Regions from separate parts of the Oceanobacillus sp. GQ8 genome, predicted to be linked through region 1. Evidence: riboswitches for the same ligand, from Rfam matches in the RefSeq annotation. Region 1 holds a riboswitch; each other region holds the start of a gene.
What was found. Region 1 has a riboswitch for S-adenosylmethionine ahead of AC6CHS_RS07480 (PLP-dependent aspartate aminotransferase family protein). Riboswitches for the same ligand answer to the same signal wherever they lie in the genome.
Positions count from the first base shown of each region.

Region 1 (6,082 bases):
GCCAGGCGCAGTTCGTACGTGTCTAAACGACGCTTTGAGCTTTTCTTTTAACATCAAAGAAAAATCGCCTTTTAAAAGGCGATAGGTGAAAGAAAAGGGTTATGTTTATTTTCCCCCATTTTGCAGAAGGATAAACCTGTTTTTCTGTAAGCTATTATATTAATTGTTTAGAAAGTGTTCGACCACGTGTCCCCATTTATTGAATTCTGTAAGGAAACCATCATGGCCAAATTCTGTATCTACGTGAAAATAACTTCCATTTGCCACTTCGCTTACGAACTGTTTCATGAAGGAGGGCTCAAAAATCAAATCCCTATCGTAGCTGATTGCAAGCAGGGGAGGCTTCATGCTTCTTGCGGCAACCTCCCAACCACCTCTGTCCTTTCCAATATCATGATCGTTCATTGCACGGAGCAACGTCAAATAACTGTTCGCATCAAATCTCTCTGTCAATTTTTTCCCCTGGTGGTCTAAATAACTACTAACATCATATTTAAGCTGATTGCCTTTTCGATCAAAACGCTGATTGAATAAGGCACCACTTCTATAGGTAACCATGCCAATCATTCGCGCAATTTCCAACCCTTTTAAAGAATGATTCGATTCATACTGGCCATTATTCCAGGCCGGGTCCTGTTTAATGGATGTTTCAGCAATATGGTTGTAAGCAATCCCGTAGTCTGTAAACACTGGAGTAGAGGCAAGGACGATGAGTTTATCCATTTGATCAGGATAGAGGAGTCCCCATTCCATTACCTGCATACCTCCAAGGGACCCTCCAATCACGGCTGCCAGGTGGTGGATACCCATTATTGTCAATGCTTTGTGTTGAGCATGCACCATATCTCTAACCGTGATGTCAGGGAAATGACTTCGGTAGGGCGCCTTGGTTTTGTGATTAATAGTGGTGGGACCTGTTGAGCCATGACAACCACCAAGTACATTAAAGGTAAGCACTTGATAGGCGTCTGTGTCAACATACATCCTCTCGCCAATAAGACCACTCCACCAGCCTGGATTTTTATCATTTCCAATTGTATGCTGATTCCCTGTTAAGGCGTGGCATACAAGAATAAAAGGAGCACCCTCCGGTCCCGAAATCTCATAACGGAGAGAAACCTCCTCAAGCAGCTCCCCAGAAGTGAGGAGGAGTGGTCCTATGGAGATGTTCCCAATAGTAGGGACCGTCCTCTGGGAATTTGTCATAAAACACCCTCCTTAACCTTGAAGAGTAGTGCTTTGGTTGATTCATTCATCACAAGATAACCTCCCGGGAAAGTTCCATTCTCACACTCCTGCAATCACACTCTCACGAAGCCCTCCCCGTAAGCGGACGAATTCATCATAGGGGGTGTTTCCAGAGACAACTGTAATCCCGGTTGCCTCAGCATTTTCAATAAGCTGTGTATGGCCCTCTGGATAACGTACCCATAAGATACTGCTTTGCTTATTTATGAATTGTTCTAAAGTGTCAGATGGAAGGACGTTATGATCTACATAGACAGCGTCTACTTGATAAGGTACATCTGCTAACTGAGTAAAACGATTCTCTTCTCCGTTGATTTCCTGCTGGATTGTTGGAACAAGGAATCCGAGTGCTTTAAGCTGTTCAATTGTTTTGTTCACTTCTCTATTGTTTTCTGCAGTGTAAACTGCGATTGCTTTTTGTCTTACTGTCCCATTACTTCGGTCGAATGGTGATCTTACAAGCCATTCTATTGCATCTTTTTCCGAAGGTTTTTGGGTCGTTGTTTTACCAACAGCCTGATTGATCGCCTCATCCAATGTGCTTAGCAGGTCAGAAGTAGCTTCTAACCCGATAGATAACCGAACTAACTCTTCCGACACCCCGGAGCTTTTCAACTCTTCTGAGTTTAGCTGTTGATGGGTTGTCGAGGCAGGGTGGATAATGAGCGACTTCGCATCCCCCACATTTGCTACATGTGACCATAGTGATATGGAATCAATCAGTTTCCGGCCAGCTTCCCGGCCACCTTTTATGCCAAACGTTATGATGGAACCATATCCGTCTTTCAAATACTTTTTAGCTAGCTGGTGAGAGGGATGGTTTTGTAAACCTGGGTAGTTAACCCACTCAACAGCAGGGTGATCGGCTAGGTATGCAGCAATTTCTTGAGCGTTTTTAGTGTGTTTTTCTATTCGTAAATGCAATGTCTCCAGTCCCTGTAACAACTGAAAGGCACTTTGTGGGCTTAAACAAGCTCCAATATCACGTAAAAGCTCTACGCGTAATTTTGTCGCAAAGGCGGCTGCCCCGACATCAATAAAACGTAACCCGTTATAGCTTTCCTGAGGCTCAGTAAAACCTTTAAATCTCGCATTGTTCCAATTAAAACGGCCACCGTCAACTACTACGCCCCCAATTGTTGTTCCATGTCCACCGATCCATTTTGTAGCTGAATGGACAACGACATCCGCTCCCCAAGTAAGTGGCTTGGTTAAGTACGGTGCAAAAGTGTTATCAATAATGAGCGGGATGCCATGCTGGTGAGCGATGGCTGATACAGCCTCTACATTAAAGATATTTAGACTAGGGTTTGTAATGATTTCCCCAAAAATAGCTTTTGTCTTGTCTGTTATAGCATTTTTGATTTCTTCAAGATCGGTCCCATCTACAAATTTTACAGTTATTCCATAGCGCGGCAACGTGTGAGCAAATAAGTTGTAGGTACCACCATACAAATTGCTGTCTGCAACAATTTCATCTCCAGATCCGGCAATGTTTAATATTGCAAAGGATATTGCGGCCATACCTGATGACGTAGCTACAGCTGCAACTCCATCTTCCAGTTGGGCAATTCGTTGTTCAAATACGTCAACCGTTGGGTTCCCTATCCGTGAATAAATGTTACCCGCCTCTGATAAACCAAATAGGTTTTGTGCATGCTCCGTATTATTGAACACATAAGAAGTTGTTTGATAAATGGGTACAGCCCTTGCCCCGGTAGATGGATCAGGCACCTGTCCTCCGTGAAGTAACGTTGTTTCATCCTGTTGGTAAGTAAATGATGACATGTAAATTCCTCCTTTAAGATTATGGACTGCCAGTCAACAGTTTTTCGATGTAAGACTGCAGTTTGCAGTGTAACCGGTCTGGGGGAGGAGGGGGGAATATAAAAAGCCCTCTTCCTAAGAAGAGGGCGTATCATTCACGTTCCTCCTCTTATCTTCCAGATCCAAGATGATCTGTAGGATTTAGCACCATCGGAAGCAAACAAGGTTTGCTTTCAGGTTGCCGGGTTTCGCAGGGCCTATTCCCTCCACCACTCTTGATAAGAGATTTAATTTTTAAATTATTCACATTATAAAACCAACTATACGCAATTGTCAACCGTTTATTGAAAATAATTGTATAGTAAAAAACAAGAGGCAGGAACCTCTTGTTAAGTGACATGCGCTCTAATCTCTCGTCCTTTTATGAAAAGGGAAATAAGTTGATAGCATATAGTTGATTAGGGCTATCCAGATAAGAGAAAATGCGATTAAATGAGCAGTAGTGAAGGTTTCATTATATACAAACACACCGAGAATCAGCATAATGGTCGGGGCTATGTATTGGAGGAACCCAATCATCGCTAGCGGAATTCTTCTTGCTCCACCTGCAAACAATAGTAGCGGAACCGCTGTAACTATTCCTGCGCCAATGAGTAGCAAGGTGGATGTCGTGAAGAAAGTATTAGCCTGAAAAATGTTTTCCGGGATAATCAGTAAATATAGGATAGCTATTGGTGTAATAAACATTGTTTCAATTGTTAAACTAGCAAAAGCTCCTACATTTAATCTCTTTTTAAATAATCCATATAGCCCAAAGCTCATTGCGAGCAATAAGGATACCCAAGGGAAAACCCCGTAGCTGACTGTTAAAAATAAAACACCCGCACCTGCAAGAATAAAGGAAACTAGCTGTCTTTTTGTCAGGGTTTCTTTTAAAACGAGAATACCGAGTAATATACTAATTAATGGATTAATATAATAGCCAAGGCTTGCTTGAAGAACATGGTCGCTATTCACAGCCCAAATGAAGGTCAGCCAGTTGAGTGTAATCATAATGGATGCAAAAATCACAGCAATTAATTGCTTTTTGTTGGCCAGGATGGCTTTGCATTCCTTGAGTACGGTTGGCCACTTTCCTAGCAAAGCAATGAGTACTAGCATGAAGAAGAACGACCATACGATTCTGTGTGCGAGAATTTCACCCGCAGATACATGATTCACTGCCTTCCAGTAGATCGGTAGAAAACCCCAGAGTAAATATGCCCCTGCAGTAAGTAGAATGCCTGTTTGTTCCTGTTTTGCGTCCATGCCAACCCTTCTTTTCTATACAAATTTGTCCCGCATGTAACTGCAGTAAGTCCTAAACTTCTTTTATCAAATAAACTCCATTTTAAAAGAGTCTGATCTAAAAAGCAAAAAGCATGATTTCCGTTAAAAGAAAACGCTTTCAAAAAGAGTGTTAATAGAATAAGATAGTAGTAGAATAAGAAATAATTTCAGGGGGGATCTTTGTGAAGAAAGACGATCAACATATCGAAACAGCAGTTATCCACCAAGGCTATGACGCGAAGGATATGCTGGGGAGTCTGACACCACCTATTTTCCAGACCTCCACATTCACATTTGCTACCGCAGAACAAGGGGAAAGGCGGTTTGCAGGGGAGGAAGAGGGCTACATTTATTCTCGGCTAGGGAATCCGACTGTAAAGATTCTAGAAGAAAGAATTGCTTCATTAGAGCAGGCTGAACGTGGTCTAGCTTTTGCTTCAGGAATGGCTGCTGTGTCTTCAGTGCTAATTTCGCTTACTAAAGCAAACGATCATATACTTTGTTCTTCGGGGCTTTATGGCTGTACCTATGGTCTTTTATCTATGCTACAAGAGAAGTACCAGATAAGCCATGATTTTTCAGTAATGGATACAAAAGAGAGTATCCGAGAAAAAATAAAACCAGAAACAGCATGTATTTATGTCGAAACACCAATTAATCCAACGATCCGGCTTATTAATCTTAAGATGGTTGCAGATATAGCAAAGGAGTATAATATTCCTGTGGTTGTTGACAATACATTCTCCACACCCTATTTACAGCGACCACTGGAACTTGGCTGTGACATCATAGTTCATAGTGCTACCAAGTATATTGGTGGGCATGGTGATGTGATAGCAGGTCTAGTAGTGGGCAAGAAAGCGTTTCTTGATTCAGTTGCCATGACTACACAGAAAGATATTGGAGGCATTATTTCTCCATTTGATGCATGGCTGCTCCTTCGGGGTATGAAAACATTGCCTATTCGAATGGACCGGCATTGTGATAATGCAGAAAAGATTGCAAGTATGCTCGAGAACCATCCCAAGATATCAGCTGTTTATTATCCATTTAGTGCCCAGATGAAGGAGCAGCATTTTGATAAACAGATGAGACGCGGCGGCGGGGTTCTCTCATTTGAGATTAATGGTTCAAAAAAGGACGCACAAACTTTGCTTAACCATCTCACTTTTATAAAAATTGCAGTAAGCTTAGGGGATGCGGAGACATTAATTGAGCATCCGGCAACAATGACACATGCGGTTATCCCAGAAGACACTCGTATTGAGATGGGGATAACTGATCAGCTTATACGGCTTTCAGCGGGATTAGAGGCATGGGAAGATATTTGGCATGATTTGGAACAGGCACTAAGTAAAATATAGAATGGCTAACCCTTGCAGAGGCACTCTGTGAGGGTTTTTTCTCGGCTTCTCCGATTTTGTTTTTAATTAGGCGTTATTTGCTTGTCATTTTTTCTGGCATAATCTTCAAGCTCGGAGGGTAAATATATAAGATGGGTTAGGTGCATGGTACCCATATGACGGTTTGTAGAAAGATGTGCTATATTATATAAATGATCCGTTTTAGACCGTGAGCAGAGTTTTGGAGGGAGCCTTACATATGGAAATCATATCCTTATTATTAGGTCTAACTATCTTTTTTAATATTGCGCTAGGCATCTCCATTATCTTTTTGGAAAGAAAGGATGCCACTTCTACGTGGGCGTGGTTAATGGTATTATTGTTTATTCCGATTA
Region 1 is NZ_JCAXEV010000002.1:509,864-515,945, forward strand. It holds gene metX (homoserine O-acetyltransferase MetX) at 160-1,206, opposite strand; gene AC6CHS_RS07480 (PLP-dependent aspartate aminotransferase family protein) at 1,288-3,036, opposite strand; SAM riboswitch class I at 3,182-3,300, opposite strand; gene rarD (EamA family transporter RarD) at 3,421-4,323, opposite strand; gene megL (methionine gamma-lyase) at 4,527-5,708, shown strand; gene cls (cardiolipin synthase) at 5,947-6,082, shown strand, end outside.

Region 2 (6,082 bases), on a different contig from region 1:
CGTTGGTTAAAATCAAAATACCAATCAACGCACTGAAACGCAACGCTTCAAAGGAACCAAAATTTTCTGCGTTCGTGTCGCCATTAAAAATATAAAAAAATAAGTAATCGGATATTACAAGAAGCAACAATAAAGATACCACCGGAATAACTATCATTCCTAGATTAGAAAGGATTAATCTCATCTTAATCGACATGCGCTCCACACCTTCTTCATTTACAGTTTTCCCTTATCTTTATTATGATACAAATGAGCGCGTGATAAAAGAAAAAGCCGCCAAGTTTCCCTTGACAGCTTAACTATGGTGCAAGGACTTATGTTTGTTCCACTAGTCACTCCTCTTTCTTTACTTTTTTAACGTTTTTTGATCGATGATTGGTACTAAAATGGCACAAAGGAAAGACGTATAATAGGACAAATATTTAATCCCAAATGGTTCATCAAATAGTGTCATTCCTACAATTCCAATAAAACTAGAAAGTGCCACGCCTAATATAAATCCGCCAACCACACCAACAATAATAGCCAAAAATATTCTCATGTTACTATCATCCTTTCTGAATGTTTTTCTTGCTGATAAGCTTCCAAGAGCTAAATAAAATCCCAATAGATATTGCAAATAATAGAATTGCTACAACAGGGTGCATAGCTCCGAGCCACGGTATAGTTCTTGTAATGTTTGCTGTAAAATACATAAAGAACATCAATCCGGTTAGTGCAAGCAGTTGTCCATAAACCCGCTTTGGAACGGCACCTAGGAATGCAAAAATAAGCATTAAGATTGGTATCATAAACCCAAACTGATGAACGAACTCCACATGATTCTGCCAGTTAACTGGGTTCACGAAAGTAGCCATGCCGCCCCAGAATAGTTGAATGAAAATACAAATTACAAAGATTATTGCTAAACCAAAATAAGTGAAACGTCCAATATGATTTTTAGTGCTCATTTGTTTCAATTTGTGACCTCCTTTGTTTTGCTATATGTGTATCTTAAGGTGCAATTCTTGATTTCCTCTTAGGGAATTCTTAAATTTTTCTTAAATAAAAAGACAGCCACTTTATATGGCTGCAGCAGATCCATGCTTTCCAAGTTTAAAAACCGATATTTATTACATTAAACAAGTCGAGTATTTAAAATATTACTTTGCTATCATTTAGACAGAAAGGAGGGATAACGTGTTAAAGGAACTAAACCAAGTCATTGAATATATTGAAGAACGGTTAACAGAAGATCTGTCGCTTGAAACTATTTCTGAATATGCCGGGGTTTCCGATTATCACTTTCGGAAAATATTTTTTTACCTATCCGGAATGACACTAAATGAGTATATAAAAAACAGAAGGCTTTCCGAAGCAAATAAGGATTTGTTACGAGGAGAAAAAGTAACAGATGTTGCTTTCAAATATGGATATCAGTCAGTGGACGGCTTTACGAGAGCATTTAAAAAGTGGAATGGTTTTCTACCCTCAGAAGTAATGAAAAGAGGAGTAAGCAAAACGTTTCCGAAGTTCACATTTGTCATAACAGTACAAGGAGGAACTACAATGGAATTTAGAATAGAAGATAAGCCAACATTTAATTTAGTTGGTGTAAGTAAACGTGTGCCGATGCAATTTGAAGGGGTTAATAACGCGATTGTGGAGCTTGCGAAGAGCATTACGGACGAACAAAAAGAGGAGATGCATTCCCTGCAAAATTTAGAACCCTATGAAATCGTGAATGCTTCCTATGATGCGGACGCTCAATTTTTAAAAGAGGAAGGCGATTTAACGCACTTGATCGGTGTATTAACAACGGAAGATAACGTCAGTGATCAATTAGATAAAGTAACTGTTGATGCCTGTACGTGGGCGATTTTCCCTAATGAAGGACCGTTCCCATCAACACTGCAAGAGACCATGGCAAAGACCTATTCAGAATGGCTCCCCTCTTCCGATTATGAAGTGATCCCTGCTCCTAGCTTTTCGTTTACTAAAATGGATGAACAGAAAGCGGATTACGCGTATAGTGAAGTATGGATCCCTGTGAGGAAAAGATAAACGCGAGGACTAATAATGAATAAAGAGCAACGCTGACAAATGGGCGTTGCTCTTTTTTTAAAAAACCAAGACCTCCTAAATACTACAAAGCGAAACATCATCTCTCTATTTATTAATTATCAAAAAAATCGCTTGACGGTTATTTCATTTTCCTGTATCTTTAATCTACAAATTACATATTGCGATTTTTCTTATCCAGAGAGGTGGAGGGACTGGCCCTACGATACCTCGGCAGCAGCTCTTTAAGAGTAATGTGCCAATTCCAGAAGCGTAACGCTTGAAGATAAGAAGAGTATTTTAACGTTGACGTTTTAAAGTCTCTTCTTTGCTATAGAAGAGGCTTTTTTGTTTGCATTAATAAAGTACAGCAGGCCAACAAGAAAGGAGTGCGTTTTCTATGTATACGATGGATTTGACCGATAAAGTGGCTATTGTCACTGGCGGTGCCAATGGAATTGGTAAAGCGATTGTGGATGCATTTTTAGATTGCGGTGCAAAGGTTGCTGTTGTGGATATGGCTGAAACCCACGATGAAACAACAGCTAATACGTTTCATGTGCAGGCCGATGTCTCCAATCCACAGCACGTAACCAAGGTGGTTGAATCGGTTATTGCCCATTTCGGCAGAGTTGACATTTTAGTCAATAATGCGGGAATTTCCACTATGGACTATTTTGTAGATATAAAAGAGCAAGATTGGGATAAAACAATCGATGTGAATGCAAAAGGAGTGTACCTTTGCATGCAAGCTGTTGCGAAACAACTACAAAGTCAAGGCCACGGTGGAAAAATTATTAACATCGCCTCACAAGCTGGAAAAAACGGCTATCAATTAATGGGTAGCTATGTTGCTTCAAAACACGCGGTACTAGGGATGACAAAAGTGGCTGCACTAGAACTAGCCAAAGACAATATTAATGTCAATGCCGTTTGCCCAGGTATTGTAGAAACAACGATGAAACAATCAGAAAGAGTGATTGGTGGAAACTTACGCGGTCTTCAGGCTGAAGATATTAAACAAGAAGATGATTCACAAGTTCCATTAGGAAGAACTGCTGTACCAGCTGACATCGCGAATGTCGTTGTTTTTCTTGCGTCAACGTACTCAGACTACATGACTGGCCAAGGAATTAATGTTACGGGTGGGATGACAATGAACTAATCTTTTGTTACATGCTTACCCACTAAAAACCAAATCGAAGGAGGATATTTTGATGGCTAATGCGAAAAAAGGAAATGCATTTGCACTACTTCCGTTGCTTATCTTTGTATTACTATTTATTGGCACTGGCGTTATTTCTGGAGACTTCTCCAATATGCCATTAAACGTTGCGATTATTATTGCATCGGCTTTTGCTCTTGCCATGAACAGAAAAGAAAAATTATCTAGCAAAATTGATATATTTACGAAAGGGGCAGGACATCCCAATATTATCTTAATGGCTGTTATTTTTGTAATGGCTGGGGCATTCGCTCAAACAGCTAGGGACATGGGTGCTGTAGATTCCACCGTAAACTTGGGATTATCCGTTATTCCTCCTAATCTATTAATGGTTGGACTCTTTATTGTAGGTTGCTTCATCTCTGTTTCAATGGGCACATCCATGGGTACAGTGGCTGCGCTAGCACCAATTGGAATTGGAATCGCGGAACAAACAGGCATACCAATGGCGCTTGCGATGGGAACCGTCATAGGTGGTGCAATGTTTGGTGATAATCTATCGATGATTTCCGATACAACCATTGCAGCTGTCCGGACCCAGAAAACAAAAATGAGTGATAAATTTAAAACCAACTTTTTCATTGTCCTACCTGGAGCAATCGTAACAGCTATTCTTTTATGGATCGTTACCGCTGGAGCTAGAATTGATACCATTGGCGATTATTCGTATGATTTAGTGAAGGTTTTACCTTATATAGCGGTACTAATTGCTGCGTTAGCTGGTGTTAATGTGTTAGTCGTATTAATAGGCGGAATCGTGTTTGCTGGGATCATTGGCTTAGTCGACGGTTCCTATACATTGAGTGGATTTGTGCAAGCTGTTTCACAGGGAATCCTGAACATGGAGGATATCGCCATCGTTGCCTTATTAATTGGTGGTATGATTGGAATTATCCAACATAACGGCGGGATTCAGTGGTTATTAAACTTTGTAACGAGTAGAATTAAAACGAAAAAAGGTGCGGAGCTTGGAATTGCAGGTTTAGTAAGTGCAACCGACATCGCAACTGCCAACAACACCATTTCTATTATTGTGACAGGTCCTTTAGCAAAAAATATTTCCGATGAATACGATATCGACCCTAGAAAAACAGCAAGTATTCTCGATATTTTTGCTGGCGGTTGGCAAGGTATCGTTCCATACGGTGGGCAAATGCTTGCCGCTGCAGGATTAGCAGCTATTTCACCAATTAGCATCTTGCCATATTCCTTCTACCCGATTGCAATCCTTCTATGTGGGATTGTTGCCATTCTAATTGGCTTCCCTAGATATAAGGAAAAGAAAGCCGCTAATGGTGATAAAAAAACAGCTTAACGAAACTTCTAGTCTAGCAAAAAGCATACAAATCCAGGAAAAAATAAAAAATCAGGGGTGGAATAACATGGTTAAAAAAATGAACGTAGAAAGCTTTAATCTTGATCACACAAAGGTGAGAGCACCTTATATTCGTCTAGCAGGAACGACTACTGGGGCAAACGGTGACGTTGTTCACAAGTACGATCTTCGCCTAAAACAACCAAATCAGGAGTATATGGAAATGCCTGCGCTCCATTCACTTGAACATCTAATGGCTGAGAATATCCGCAACCATCACAGTAGTGTCATTGATTTAGGCCCAATGGGATGTCAAACAGGCTTTTACTTATCGGTTATAAATCATGATAACTACGACGAAGTATTAGATGCTGTGGAAGCAACGTTAAAAGATATTCTAGAAGCAACAGAAGTTCCAGCATGTAATGAAGTACAATGTGGTTGGGCAGCAAGTCATAGTCTAGAAGGTGCAAAAGCATTAGCACAAGAGTTTCTCGCTAAACGATCAGAATGGGCATTCGTATTTGGTGAAAAATAAGGATGGAAAAGGTGAACAGTAATTGGGCTGTTCACCTTTTTATTATTGTATCTGGGGATATATCATACTTAATTAAAGGCACTTTGGTACTAGACTAGGAAAATACTAACCACCAAAATTAGGAGTCAGTAAAACGTTCATTTAATGAAACGAGTGAATGCGTAGTATCGTTGTACTGTGCAACAATTACTTTTTTTGTTTTGTCGTCTTCTTATTACATATATGTTAAAACAAGGCTCCATACATCATATAGATTCATATCTGTATCGGATGAAAATTGAAAAGAAAGTGGTTAAAGTGATCTATATCACGGATATTTGTTGACTACTCTCAATAGAAATACTTCTATAATAATAAATATATTTCCCTTTTTAATACCCGTTTAATGGCTTCCTATTAGATGTTGAATGTACACATTAATGAGAGTGTAAATACCTTTCAGGTGTAATAGTCTTCAGAACCAAAAAATGTTCAAGCTCCCATCAAATTACTTCTAACTTTAGATTATTTTCTGTCCAAACATTTTCGATTAGGTTCCATCTTCCTTCAATTTCATCAAACAAATTTGCTTGTTATTCATTTTCATGCAACATACAGAAGCTATCAGTTAATGTAATAACTAATGTTTCCCCTGAACAGACTTTTCATAAAATAGTGTTCCATGGTCACCATTTGAATTATTACGAAAGGCACCTATTACATTATTAAACCCAACATTTTCAGTAGCTCGCAGCAATTGTTCCAGTGAGATTTTCTGCTATTTGTTCAGTTCTCGTGTATTAATAAACCTACAAGACGCACTGGTTATCTGCCTTTTGCCATTCCCTATATGCTCTACGTATTCATTTTTTGCCGAATATTCAACATGCCTACAGTTGTAGGTGTCCCAAAAACGAAAATACCGCATTGGATTTCTCCTTATCCTTAGAATTTAAATATTTTAATAATAATAACTCATCCTATG
Region 2 is NZ_JCAXEV010000003.1:60,674-66,755, reverse strand. It holds gene AC6CHS_RS09315 (sensor histidine kinase) at 1-196, opposite strand, end outside; gene AC6CHS_RS09310 (DUF5957 family protein) at 347-541, opposite strand; gene AC6CHS_RS09305 (DUF6220 domain-containing protein) at 549-950, opposite strand; gene AC6CHS_RS09300 (AraC family transcriptional regulator) at 1,180-2,043, shown strand; SAM riboswitch class I at 2,232-2,333, shown strand; gene AC6CHS_RS09295 (SDR family NAD(P)-dependent oxidoreductase) at 2,441-3,205, shown strand; gene AC6CHS_RS09290 (Na+/H+ antiporter NhaC family protein) at 3,258-4,580, shown strand; gene AC6CHS_RS09285 (S-ribosylhomocysteine lyase) at 4,648-5,118, shown strand.
Region 2: it holds a riboswitch for S-adenosylmethionine, as region 1 does, so the genes downstream of both, AC6CHS_RS09295 (SDR family NAD(P)-dependent oxidoreductase) here and AC6CHS_RS07480 (PLP-dependent aspartate aminotransferase family protein) in region 1, are expected to answer to the same signal.

Region 3 (6,082 bases), 440 kb from region 1:
AGACTCTGTGGATGGCACTTCTATTGAAATCGCTCTTTTACCTTGGGATGATGCAATTTTTACAGCAAATGTTGCAAAAAACGCATTAGAACAAAAAGGATTTGATGTGACACTTACCCAAGTTGACCCAGCTATTATGTTTGAGGCTATAGCAACTGGGAGTGCTGATGCATCATTAGCAGTATGGATGCCAGTAACACATGCCGAATTATATAAACAATATGAAGATGATTTTGATGACTTGGGACCAAACTTAGAGGGAGCCAAAACTGGGTTAGCAGTACCAGCTTATATGGATATTGACTCTCTAGAAGATCTAGAACCAAAGGAATAAATCTTGCATAGAAAGAAACCTATCTGTTTGTGGTAATTCAAAGGATAGGGTTCTTTATTTTTTAGTAATCCTTTATTTATGCTAAAAAGTAAAAAAATGAATTGAATAATTTATTAGAAAAAACTGTTGACAGATTGAAAGGCTGGTAGTATTGTAAGTAGCAACAACAAATTAAATATGCATTACTTCTTATTCAGAGAGATGGAGGGACTTGGCCCATTGATATCTCGGCAGCGGACTTTTAATAGTACTGTGCTAAATCCAACAGGCGAATGCGAGCCTGAAAAATAAGAAGAGGATGATCGTACATAGCTGATCCCTTCTTATTTTTATAAGAAGGGATTTTTTAGTTTTACGCGAAACAACTCTTCTTCACGACAAAATTAAATATGCATTACTTCTTATCCAGAGAGGTGGAGGGACTGGCCCATTGATACCTCGGCAACGTGCTTTTAAAGCAACGTGCCAATTCCAACAGACGAAGGTCTGTAAAGATAAGAGGAGGATACTAGCTCATTGCCTCTTCTTATCTTATAAGAAGAGGCTTTTTAATTTGAAACTACAACGAGCAGGAGGAAGTAGATGATTACATTTGATCAGGTTTCAAAAGTATACGGCGAAAAGGCAGAAGGCGTAAAAGCACTGGATAATGTGGATCTCCACATAGAAGAGGGAGAGATATATGGGGTGATTGGGTTTAGTGGTGCTGGAAAAAGCTCGCTCATTCGATGTGTTAATTTACTCGAACAGCCAACATCCGGAACAGTGACCGTGAATGGGCAAAACTTACAAGCACTTTCACCAAAAGAACTACGGGAGGCAAAGCGAAACATTGGGATGATCTTTCAACATTTTAATTTACTTAATTCGAAAACCGTGTTTACCAATGTCGCAATGCCCTTACTTTTAAGCAAAACTCCAAAAAAGGAAGTAACGAAGCGTGTTTATGAACTTCTTGATTTTGTCGGCTTGCGTGACAAGGCTGACAGCTATCCAGACCAACTTTCTGGGGGGCAGAAACAGCGAGTTGGGATTGCCCGTTCTCTTGCAACCCAGCCATCCATTCTTTTATGTGATGAGGCAACATCAGCCCTTGACCCAGACACAACAAATGCTATTTTAAAACTTTTAAAGAAAATTAATCAGGAATACAATATCACCATTTTAATTATCACGCACGAAATGGGCGTAATTAGAGAAATTTGCGATAAAGTTGCTGTGCTGGAAGATGGAAAAGTAGTCGAATCTGGTTCTGTATTTGATGTCTTTTCTCAGCCACAAACGACCACAGCTCATAACTTTGTCAGTACGGTGATGCATGATCAAATCCCAGATTCCGTATATGAGTTAGTAAGAAAACAAGATGCACATAATCAAATTTATCGGATTGTATTTGTTGGCGAGTCTACTGGAACACCGTTGTTGTCGCAAATCGCAAAGCAATACGAGGTAGAGGTAAATGTTCTGTTTGGTAGTATCACAGAATTACAGGGCGTACCATTTGGAAATCTTATCGTGCAATTTGAAGGGGAAGAAAAAGAGATTAATCGTGTCATTATGCATATTCATCAACAAAAAGTAAGTGTAAAGGAAGTGTTAGCAGATGTTGGTTGATTGGCAAACAATAACAGAGGCATTATGGCAAACCATTGTAATGGTCGCAGTCGCCCTATTTTTCTCTATGATTATAGGGTTGGTATTAGGAATTGTCCTTGTTGTGACACGTAAAGGGCACCTATGGGAAAACAAGTATATTTTTACGGTCTTAAATGCAATAGTAAACATATTTCGTTCTATTCCGTTTATCATCCTAATGGTCGCAGTCATTCCATTCACTAGATTAGTTGTTGGAACCTCAATAGGTACTGCCGCAGCTATTGTACCAATGGTGTTATTTGCAGGACCATACATTGCAAGATTAATAGAGAATTCTCTTTTAGAAGTAGATCCAGGTGTGATGGAAGCTGCCCAGTCAATGGGAGCGACACCTTGGCAAATAATCATTCGCTTTCTTATACCAGAAGCTCTTAGCTCCCTCGTGTTAGGGGCGACTATTGCAACAATTGGATTGGTTGGAGCCTCAGCCATGGCAGGAGCAGTTGGTGGTGGCGGATTAGGAGACCTGGCCATTACCTTTGGTTATCAGCGATTCGACACAATGGTGATGCTAATAACAGTAGGAATACTCGTCGTCATGGTTCAAGGATTACAATCCACCGGAAATATTTTATCCAAGAAAATAAGAAGAAGATAAAATCAAAACAAAAGGAGAAGATACAGCATGAAAAAGTTAAGTCTATTATTGTTACTAGTTAGTTTAAGTTTGGTTATCAGCGCCTGTTCTAATGGGGAGGCTGCAACGAAGGTCAAAGTAGGAATTAGTGGCTCTGACACAACTATTTGGGATTATGTAGCAGAAAAGGCCAAGGAAGAAGGAATAGAGGTTGAGATTGTTCGCTTTTCTGACTATGTGCAACCGAACCTAGCACTAGCTGAGGGTGAAATCGATGCAAATGCTTTCCAGACCGTTTCCTATTTTGATGCCTTTATCGAGGAGCATGACCTTGATCTGACTCCAATTGCTACAACGGTTATCGCACCAATGGGTCTTTATTCTGAAAAGCATGATTCCGTAGAAGATATTCCTGAAGGTGGAACGATTGCCTTAGCTAAAGAAGCAACGAATATGGGCCGTGGATTACTTCTTCTAGAGGAAGCTGGATTAATTAAATTGGAAGAAGGATTTGACGGAAATGGGTCGCTGGATAAAATCGTAGAAAATCCGAAGAACCTGAAATTTGAACAGCTTGTAGCGGGTCAGACTCCAAGGGTGTTGCCAGATGTAGATGCATCCATCATAAATAACGGCATTGCAGTGGACGCTGGATTTAGTCCAATGGACGATTCCATATTCCACGAGGATGAAACAGCTACCCCGTATATTAATATTATCGCCGTACAAGACAAAGACAAAGACGATGAAACCTTAAATAAACTAGCAGAAATTTATCAGTCTGATGACGTAGCAGACTTTATTATTGAAGAACGCGATGGAAACTCCATCCCGACATTTGTACCACTAAGTGAAATTGGTCATTAAAAGAGAGAATAGAAGTACAGGATAAAAATAAAAAACGAGGTGGATAAAATGAGTGTTGTTGCCAAAAGTTTAGAAGAAGTGAAGAAGATTATTGTTGATAATATAGAAGAAAATAAACAGAAATACATTCAAGCAAGTCATGATATTCATGATAACCCGGAAATCGGAAACCAAGAGTACTATGCATCTGGTCGCTTAATTGAATTGCTTGTTGAGGAAGGGTTTTTAATAGAAAAAGGGGTAGCAGGACATGAAACAGCATTCGTTGCGAAAAAGAAAAGTGAAAAAGAGGGCTTAAGAATTGGCTTTTTGGCAGAATATGATGCCTTACCAGAAATCGGTCATGCCTGTGGGCATAACTTAATTGGTACCACGAGTGCTGCAGCTGCTATTGCACTTAGTAAAGTATTGGATGAAGTAGGAGGAGAGCTTGTCGTATTAGGTACCCCTGCAGAGGAAGGAGGCCCAAAAGGAAGTGCGAAAGGAAGCTTTGTAAAGGCGGGATTGCTCGAAGATATTGATGCAGCGATTATGATACACCCAGGTGCTGAGACCAATTTAACTGGTCCGAGTCTCGCTGTAGATCCACTTGATTTCGCTTTTCATGGAAAACCAGCACATGCTTCCGCCCATCCAGATAAAGGAATTAATGCTTTAGATGGCGTCATTCAACTATTTAATGGCATTAATGCATTACGACAGCACCTTCCGTCAGATGTTCGCATTCATGGAATTATTACAGATGGTGGAGATGCACCGAATGTAGTACCAGATTACGCCAAAGCAAGATTTTATATTCGAGCTAGTTCTCGAGAGCTTTTAAACGAAGTAACGAAGAAAGTGAAGGGTATTGCACAAGGAGCAGCATTAGCTACAGGCGCTGATGTGAAAGTGATTGCTTTCCAAAATGAAGTAGATAACTTTGTCGTCAACAAACGATTTGACCAAGTATTTAAAGAAATAGCTGAGGAATTGGGAGAGGTAGTAAATACGGAGGAAAGAAAGGCTTTAGGCTCAACAGACGCAGGAAATGTCAGTCAGGTAGTACCAACCATCCATCCGCACATCAAAATTGGCTCGAGCGATCTAATTGGTCATACAGTAGCATTTAGAGAAGCTGCACGCTCCGAACAGGGCGATGAAGCACTTATTAAAGGAGCGAAGGCGTCAGCATTCACTGCGCTACAGCTTCTGACAAATAGTACGTTGTTTGAGGAGATCAAACAAGAGTTTACAGAGCGGACAGGAAAATAATCTTAGACAGCTAGAGGGTTTATTCCCCTTTAGCTGTCTTCATGTTTCTAAATTAAAGACAAGGGCTGGTAATTGAAGTATAATTTCATAGTCACAAGTATTCGAGAGAAGGGAAGCAATGGCGGGTAGTTGTCGATAAAAGCATGAATAGAGGTAACTACCGATGAGAATTATTGTTAGGTTTGCTATGTATCAATTTGTCTTGTTTTCTTTACTTTTTGCCATTAACGTCCCCCTTGATAGATTTATTAGTAAACCGTTTACCTATGTTGACTTTATAGCCACAATTGTCGCTATACTATTCCTTATAATTGGTTATCGTATAGTAAACAAGGTGTATAAAAGGTTTGAAGGTATTGGGTTGCGAACTAAACTATTCATTTCTATTCCAATTGCTCTTGGCTCAATCGTGTTCTTAGCATTGTTGGAGAATCTATTTTTTGGTTAAACTAATTTAGTCTCCATTCTCTTCATTCGCCATCTTTAAATTTTTTGTAGAAAAATAATTGACATCTTTTTTTGAGCATGATATATTATATTCTGTTGCCACGGAGGTATACCCAAGTCTGGCTGAAGGGATCGGTCTTGAAAACCGACAGGCGGGTCAAACCGCGCGGGGGTTCGAATCCCTCTACCTCCTCCATTAATTTAATTAGCGCATAAAATTTGGAGATAAAAAAAACCGTTACCTAGTAGCGGTTTTTTTCTTTACATTAAAATAAGAAGGTTAAACATTGAGATTTCTAGCGTTTCTCTATAAAGTTGGCCACGGCCAGCTCAAGCTCCCAGAGACTAGCGAGACTTCCTTCGCCTCTGCCGCTGTCTCCATCTCCTGTGTCTCAGTCCAGTCCGTACGTCTCTAATCGGGTGCTTGCGCTTTTGTTTATATCTTGACATTTATGCTTTGAAGACATATAGTAATAAAAATTAATAACAAAACGTTGATCAGACTAGTAGTATATAAGCGCCTGAAAGAGATTGGAATTCACCGGCTGAAAAATTCCATTGGGGACAGCGTATATGAACCTGCCTGAGAGTAGTTAGTAAAAAGCTAACCGCAGTGGAACTGTGTTGACAATAAAAGCTGGGCATAAATATGCCAATTTAGGTGGTACCGCGGAAACTCATTCCGTCCTGAGATGATTCAGGATGGCGTGAGTTTTTTTAGTTAATTTTGCTTAAAATATAAAGGAGGAATAGAGAATGAAGAAGATTGCCTTTATCGGAGCAGGTTCTATGGCAGAATCCATTATTTCTGGCATTGTACAGGCAAATGTATTGGAAAACGATGATATTATCGTAACAAATAAGAGTAATAAAGAACGGGTAGAACGTCTTGAGGAAAAGTATCTCATTACAAGCATGCAAGATAAAGCGGACGTTGTGAGGGATGC
Region 3 is NZ_JCAXEV010000002.1:74,318-80,399, reverse strand. It holds gene AC6CHS_RS05410 (glycine betaine ABC transporter substrate-binding protein) at 1-334, shown strand, start outside; SAM riboswitch class I at 521-628, shown strand; SAM riboswitch class I at 733-835, shown strand; gene AC6CHS_RS05405 (methionine ABC transporter ATP-binding protein) at 917-1,948, shown strand; gene AC6CHS_RS05400 (methionine ABC transporter permease) at 1,938-2,588, shown strand; gene AC6CHS_RS05395 (MetQ/NlpA family ABC transporter substrate-binding protein) at 2,616-3,434, shown strand; gene AC6CHS_RS05390 (M20 family metallopeptidase) at 3,483-4,688, shown strand; gene AC6CHS_RS05385 (hypothetical protein) at 4,852-5,136, shown strand; tRNA gene AC6CHS_RS05380 (tRNA-Ser) at 5,239-5,331, shown strand; gene proC (pyrroline-5-carboxylate reductase) at 5,892-6,082, shown strand, end outside.
Region 3: it holds a riboswitch for S-adenosylmethionine, as region 1 does, so the genes downstream of both, AC6CHS_RS05405 (methionine ABC transporter ATP-binding protein) here and AC6CHS_RS07480 (PLP-dependent aspartate aminotransferase family protein) in region 1, are expected to answer to the same signal.

Region 4 (6,082 bases), on a different contig from region 1:
AATGGTGCTTTAGTTGGAATGAGTGTGCGGGATGCAAAATCTGGCGAGCTTCTATATGAAACCCATGGAGATACAAGGCTTCGTCCAGCATCCAATATGAAACTTTTAACTGCAGCTGCAGCCATAGAGGTTCTTGGAGAAGACTACACCTTTTCTACCGAAATAAAAACAGATGGAGCTAAAAAAGGAGCCAAGCTAGAAGGAAACCTATATCTTGTCGGAAAAGGGGATCCGACCTTGACACCAGAAGATTTTACCCGTTTTGCAGAGCAGCTTCAAGAACTGGGAGTGACGCATATTAAGGGAGATCTTATTGGAGATGATACTTGGTATGATAACGTACGCCTTTCCCCTGACTTAATTTGGAGTGACGAATCATTTCATTACGGAGCGCAAATCTCGGCGCTGACTGCCTCACCTGACGAGGACTATGATGCGGGAAGTGTTACGCTTCAGATAACACCAGGTGCAGAGCCAGGGGAGAAGCCTATCATAACTGTGTCACCTAACACAAACTATGTAACAATACATAATCGAGCTGATACAAGTCCAAGTCATGTGGAAGAGGAGCTAACGGTGGAGCGAGAACATGGGTCAAACGAAATCATGCTTACGGGCACCGTTCCAGCTGGGGCAGAAACGGTGAAAGAATATATGGCCGTATGGGATCCGACAAGCTATGCAATGGCCCTTTTTCAGGATGCACTTCAAGCAAAAGGGATCACATGGTCGGGAGAAGTGATGGTTGGCAAAGCGCCTAAAGAAAGTTCCTTGCTTTTTCAACACAGTTCTATACCATTAAAAGAATTGCTTGTACCGTTTATGAAGCTGAGCAACAATGTGCACGGGGAAGTGCTCATAAAGGAAATGGGAAAGTATGTACAAAAGGAAGGAAGCTGGGAAAAAGGCCTTGAGGTTATGCAGGAGGAGCTAGAAAAGCTTGGGTTAAATCGAAGTACGTTATTGATTAGAGATGGTTCGGGTATTTCCCATGTCAATCTCATTCCAGCTAATGAACTTAGTAAACTACTTTTTATCGTACAGGATAAGCCATGGTTTCCTGCCTTCAAGAAGGCACTCCCAGTAGCAGGAGAGACAGGCAAGATGGTTGGTGGAACACTAAGGAATCGCTTGGGAGACGTCCAGGTTGAAGCTAAAACAGGAACAATCTTTGGAGTAACTACACTATCTGGTTATTTACAGACCCTGTCAGGAGAGAATTATATTTTTTCTATTATGATTAATAATGTGCTTGATGAAGAAGCTGCCAAAGACGTGGAAGATAGGCTTGTTCGTATTTTAGCGGAAAGACCTTAGCCTCGCTTTTACTAGGATAATTTAATTTATTGACAGTTCTAACATTTTGTTCTAATCTAGAAAGTATCAACTAAATAAGGATGTTTCTTATCCAGAGAGGTGGAGGGATATGGCCCTTTGAAGCCTCGGCAACAGGTCTGTTTAGTCAGATACTGTGCCAATTCCACCAAGCAATTGCTTGGAAGATAAGAGGAGGAAGTTCTATTTGAATTCAAACTCTTTTCTTCGGGAAAGAGTTTTTTTGTTTTCAATTTGGAGAATAGGAGTGGGGAAGATGAGATATGGATTTTGGTTACCGATTTTTGGAGGTTGGCTACGTAATGTAGAAGATGAGAAAATGCCACCTACTTTTGATTATGCAAAGCAAGCTATTCAGTCAGCAGAAAAATGGGGCTATGACACGACGTTAATTGCTGAACTCTATTTAAACGATATTAAAGGGACAAAAGAAGATTCAATTGAAGCATGGTCAACTGCTGCAGCGCTAGCTGCTGTAACCGAAAAAATAGAGATTATGACGGCCGTTCGTCCTGTCTTTCACAATCCCGCTGTTACAGCCAAAATGGCGGCCAACATTGATCATATTAGCAATGGACGTTTCACATTAAATGTCGTATCCGGCTGGTGGGCAGAGGAAGCGAAGCAATATGGAGCAGAATTTACTGAGCATGATGCCCGTTATGAGCGAACAGAAGAGTTTCTTGAGGTATTAAAAGGTTTGTGGACGGAAGAGTCATTCTCCTACAACGGAAAATTTTATCAAATTGAAAATACAAAGCTTTCACCAAAACCTGTACAACGACCAAACCCGGTGTTGTATGCTGGCGGTGAAAGTGACAAAGGAAAAGAGGTTATTTCCACCTATTGTGATGCCTATGTTATGCATGGCCATACAGTAGAGGAAGCGAGACAAAAAATAAACGATATGAAAGAACGGAGAAGGCATGCAGGGAAGGAGCCGTTACAGTCGTTTGGTATGGCTGCCTATGTTATTTGCCGTGAAACAGAGGAAGAGGCACTACAAGAGCTAGAAAGAATTACAACCGTAAAAGAATCCGATGGGTACGCTGGTTTTCAGGACTTTACGACAATGTCACAACTAGAACAGCAGGTGAAACTGCAGGATTATTCCGTATCGAACAGGGGCCTACGTCCAAATCTTGTGGGAACACCGAAACAAATAGCCGAGCAAATTATAGCATATGAAGAGGCTGGAGTGGATCTATTATTGCTTCAATGCTCTCCGCAATTGGAGGAGCTAGAAAACTTCGCCAAAAATGTTATGCCAAAGGTCGATGAATTGAAAAAAGCATTACTAAATAATGGATAGGAGATGTCAGCATGACGAAATTATATATCATTCATGAAAATGAAGAATGGACGACACATTTATTTAAGCGATTGGATGAATTAGCGATTCCTTATGAGGATTGGCTTCTAACGAGCGGGAAGGTTGATTTGACTGCCGTCCCGCCAGAGGGGGTTTTTTATAATCGAATGAGTGCATCATCCCACACAAGGGGGAACCGTTTTTCTCCAGAGCTGACAAGTGCCGTGTTATCCTGGCTTGAACATCACGGCAGAACGGTCGTGAATGGGAGCAGGGCGCTTGATCTAGAGCTCAGCAAGGTGAAGCAATATTTGGAACTGGAAAAATACGGAGTCCGTACACCAAAGACAACGGCTGCTGTTGGGAAAGAAGAATTGATTGAAGTAGCCGAAAGCTTTGCAGGGAAACCTTTTATTACAAAACATAATCGAGCAGGGAAGGGACTTGGTGTCCAATTGTTTCATTCAGTTAAAGCCTTGCAGGAATATGTAGAAGGTGGGGATTTCGAAGAGCCTGTCGATGGTGTCACCTTAATACAGGAATATATTCAGTCACCAGAATCCTATATTACGAGGTGTGAGTTTGTCGGCGGGGAATTTGTTTATGCAGTAAGAGTAGATACATCAGAAGGATTTGAACTTTGCCCGGCAGATGCATGTACTATTGAGGATTTATTCTGTCCTGCTGAAGAACAAGAAGCCCCTGCGAAATTCCAAGTTAGGAAAGGCTTTGACCACCCAATATTAGAAAAATATAAACAAGTGCTTAAAGGGAATGATATCCAAATTGCTGGGATTGAATTTATTGAAGATGAGGGCGGTAACATTTATACGTATGACATTAATACAAATACAAATTATAATTCTGAAGCCGAAACCGAATATGGCACCTATGGCATGCTGGAGGTAGCGAAGTATTTAGGGGAAAAACTTAACTCCCACTATCCTACCATCCTATCTTAATTCAAGTTAGACACTCCCACTTTTACCCAAAAAGGTGGGAGTATTTTAATTTTTAGCTTTATTCTTTGAACAGGGAGTGGCCACGACCAATAAATCCGCAATCATGGCAGATAGAGCCAAGCTCGAGTGCGATAAGACAGCAATCATGGTAGATAGAGCCAAACTTAAGGCCGATAAGATAGCAATCATAGCAGATAAATCGCCCTCTTTCCCTTATGAATTGACTACAAACATATTAACGAACACTCCTACTCCTGCGTAAATTTTGTGGAACAATGGCCTAGCTATCTGCATACCATCTAAAAGGGGCGGATATTCGCCTATTGTCAAACTAAAAAGGATGTGAGTGGATTGTTTTATCACGTAAAGGATTTACAGTATCATGCCAAGCCTGATCGTCCAGATCCTGTTTTTGCTAAGAAGTTACAAGAAGTTCTAGGCGGCCAATACGGTGAAATATCGGTTATGATGCAATACTTATTCCAAGGGTGGAACGTAAGAGGAAATGGGAAATACAAGGATCTATTAATGGATATCGGAACAGAGGAAATTGCCCATGTGGAAATGCTAGCCACGTTAATTGCGCGTCTACTGGATAACGCTCCAGATCTAGAATTAGATGATGCTGTGGATGATCCAGTTGTAGCTGCTATATTGGGCGGTTCTAATCCACAGCATGCCATTGTTTCAGGTTTAGGGGCAATGCCTGTAGATAGTGTGGGTAATCGCTGGACAGCTAGTTATATTGGAGCAAGTGGTAACTTAATTGCAGATTTCCGAGCTAATTTAATGGCAGAGTCAATGGGAAGACTTCAGGTTGCTCGCTTATATGAGATGACGAATGATAGTGGCGTTAGAAATACATTATCTTGGCTTATAGCACGAGATACGGCACACCAAAATCAGTGGTATGCTGCAATTAAAGAGCTTGAAGAAAAAGAAAACATAGTCGTCCCGAGTACTTTCCCTCGAGAACTAGAGGTACAGCAGGTTGCCTATACATTATTTAATTTTTCCCAAGGAGATGCAAGTGCTGAAGGTAGATGGGCACATGGCCCAAGTATGGATGGCTGTGGTACATTTAATTATGTTGATAGACCTGTTGCATTTGCTCCAGCGCCACACCTCCCACCCGCTCCTCCTTATATTTTTAATACACCAGCATGGGCAATGCGCAAGTCAGATGACCTGCCAGACCCTAATACAAAATAGAACTGTATTAAAAACTCTCTGTATATGGCAGAGAGTTTTTTTATGTTTTGTGCTGTGTTTGAGATAATTTTAAGGCGGGAAGAAACCATTAACTAAGCAAAATAAAGGGGTAGTATTCATGACACCAGGCCAAATTGGTTTTACATTATTATATCTTGCATTCTTTCTGCTCGTTGGTAAATGGATCCGGATGCGTGTGAAATGGCTGCAAAATTTATTTTTACCTTCATCTATTATAGGCGGTTTTCTAGCATTATTACTTGGTCCCGAAGTGTTAGGAAGAATTCTGGGAAACTTCACAGGAGAAAACTCTTTTTGGGTGAACGGCATCATGACGGAAGAAGTAATGGAAGTTTGGAGTGCCTTACCAGGATTAATGATAAATATCGTGTTTGCAACATTGTTTCTTGGTGCAACCATTCCCACTCTCTCAAAGGTCTGGAGTTACGGGGGACCACAGCTTGCTTTCGGTTGGACGATCGGTTGGGGGCAATATGTAATTGGTATTTTACTTACTATGTTGGTTTTAACTCCCTTCTTTGATATTCCTCCAATGGCGGGAGCGTTAATTGAAGTGGCGTTTGAAGGTGGACACGGAACTGCAGCTGGGATGGCTGGAACTTTTGGAGATCTCGGCTTTTCAGAGGCCTATGACCTTGCAATAGGTCTGGCGACAGTTGGGGTACTTTCTGGTGTGATTATTGGGATTATACTTATTAATTGGGCTGTACGAAAAAAGAAGACGAGGATCGTAAAAAATGTAGAGGATTTCTCGGAATTACGTAAAAAGGGAGTAATGGAATTTCAAAATAGAGAACCTGCTGCAAATATGACAGTCAGGCCAGAGTCTATCGAACCACTTTCTTTACATTTTGCTATGGTTGGGTTAGCTATACTAGTTGGTTGGCTAATTTTACAAGGTCTAATAGGATTAGAAAGTGTGACATGGGGCGCCGCTACAGATTCAGAATTCATGACATATATCCCGTTGTTCCCATTAGCGATGATTGGTGGAATCATCATTCAAGTTATCTTCAACAAATTTGACCAGACTGAGATCTTAGATCGTAGAATGGTTAATCGAATTCAGGGATTCTCTCTTGATATATTAATTCTAGCTGCAATTGGGACAGTGTCTCTTGATGTTATAGGGGAGTACCTAGTTCCATTTTTATTAATGGCAGGAGCTGGTATTGCTTGGAACGTACTCGGATTTATAATTTTAGCACCGAGAATTATACCTTCCTACTGGTTTGAGCGT
Region 4 is NZ_JCAXEV010000001.1:914,209-920,290, reverse strand. It holds gene dacB (D-alanyl-D-alanine carboxypeptidase/D-alanyl-D-alanine endopeptidase) at 1-1,317, shown strand, start outside; SAM riboswitch class I at 1,402-1,509, shown strand; gene AC6CHS_RS04825 (LLM class flavin-dependent oxidoreductase) at 1,592-2,647, shown strand; gene AC6CHS_RS04820 (ATP-grasp domain-containing protein) at 2,659-3,609, shown strand; gene AC6CHS_RS04815 (hypothetical protein) at 3,713-3,871, shown strand; gene AC6CHS_RS04810 (manganese catalase) at 3,961-4,821, shown strand; gene AC6CHS_RS04805 (sodium/glutamate symporter) at 4,940-6,082, shown strand, end outside.
Region 4: it holds a riboswitch for S-adenosylmethionine, as region 1 does, so the genes downstream of both, AC6CHS_RS04825 (LLM class flavin-dependent oxidoreductase) here and AC6CHS_RS07480 (PLP-dependent aspartate aminotransferase family protein) in region 1, are expected to answer to the same signal.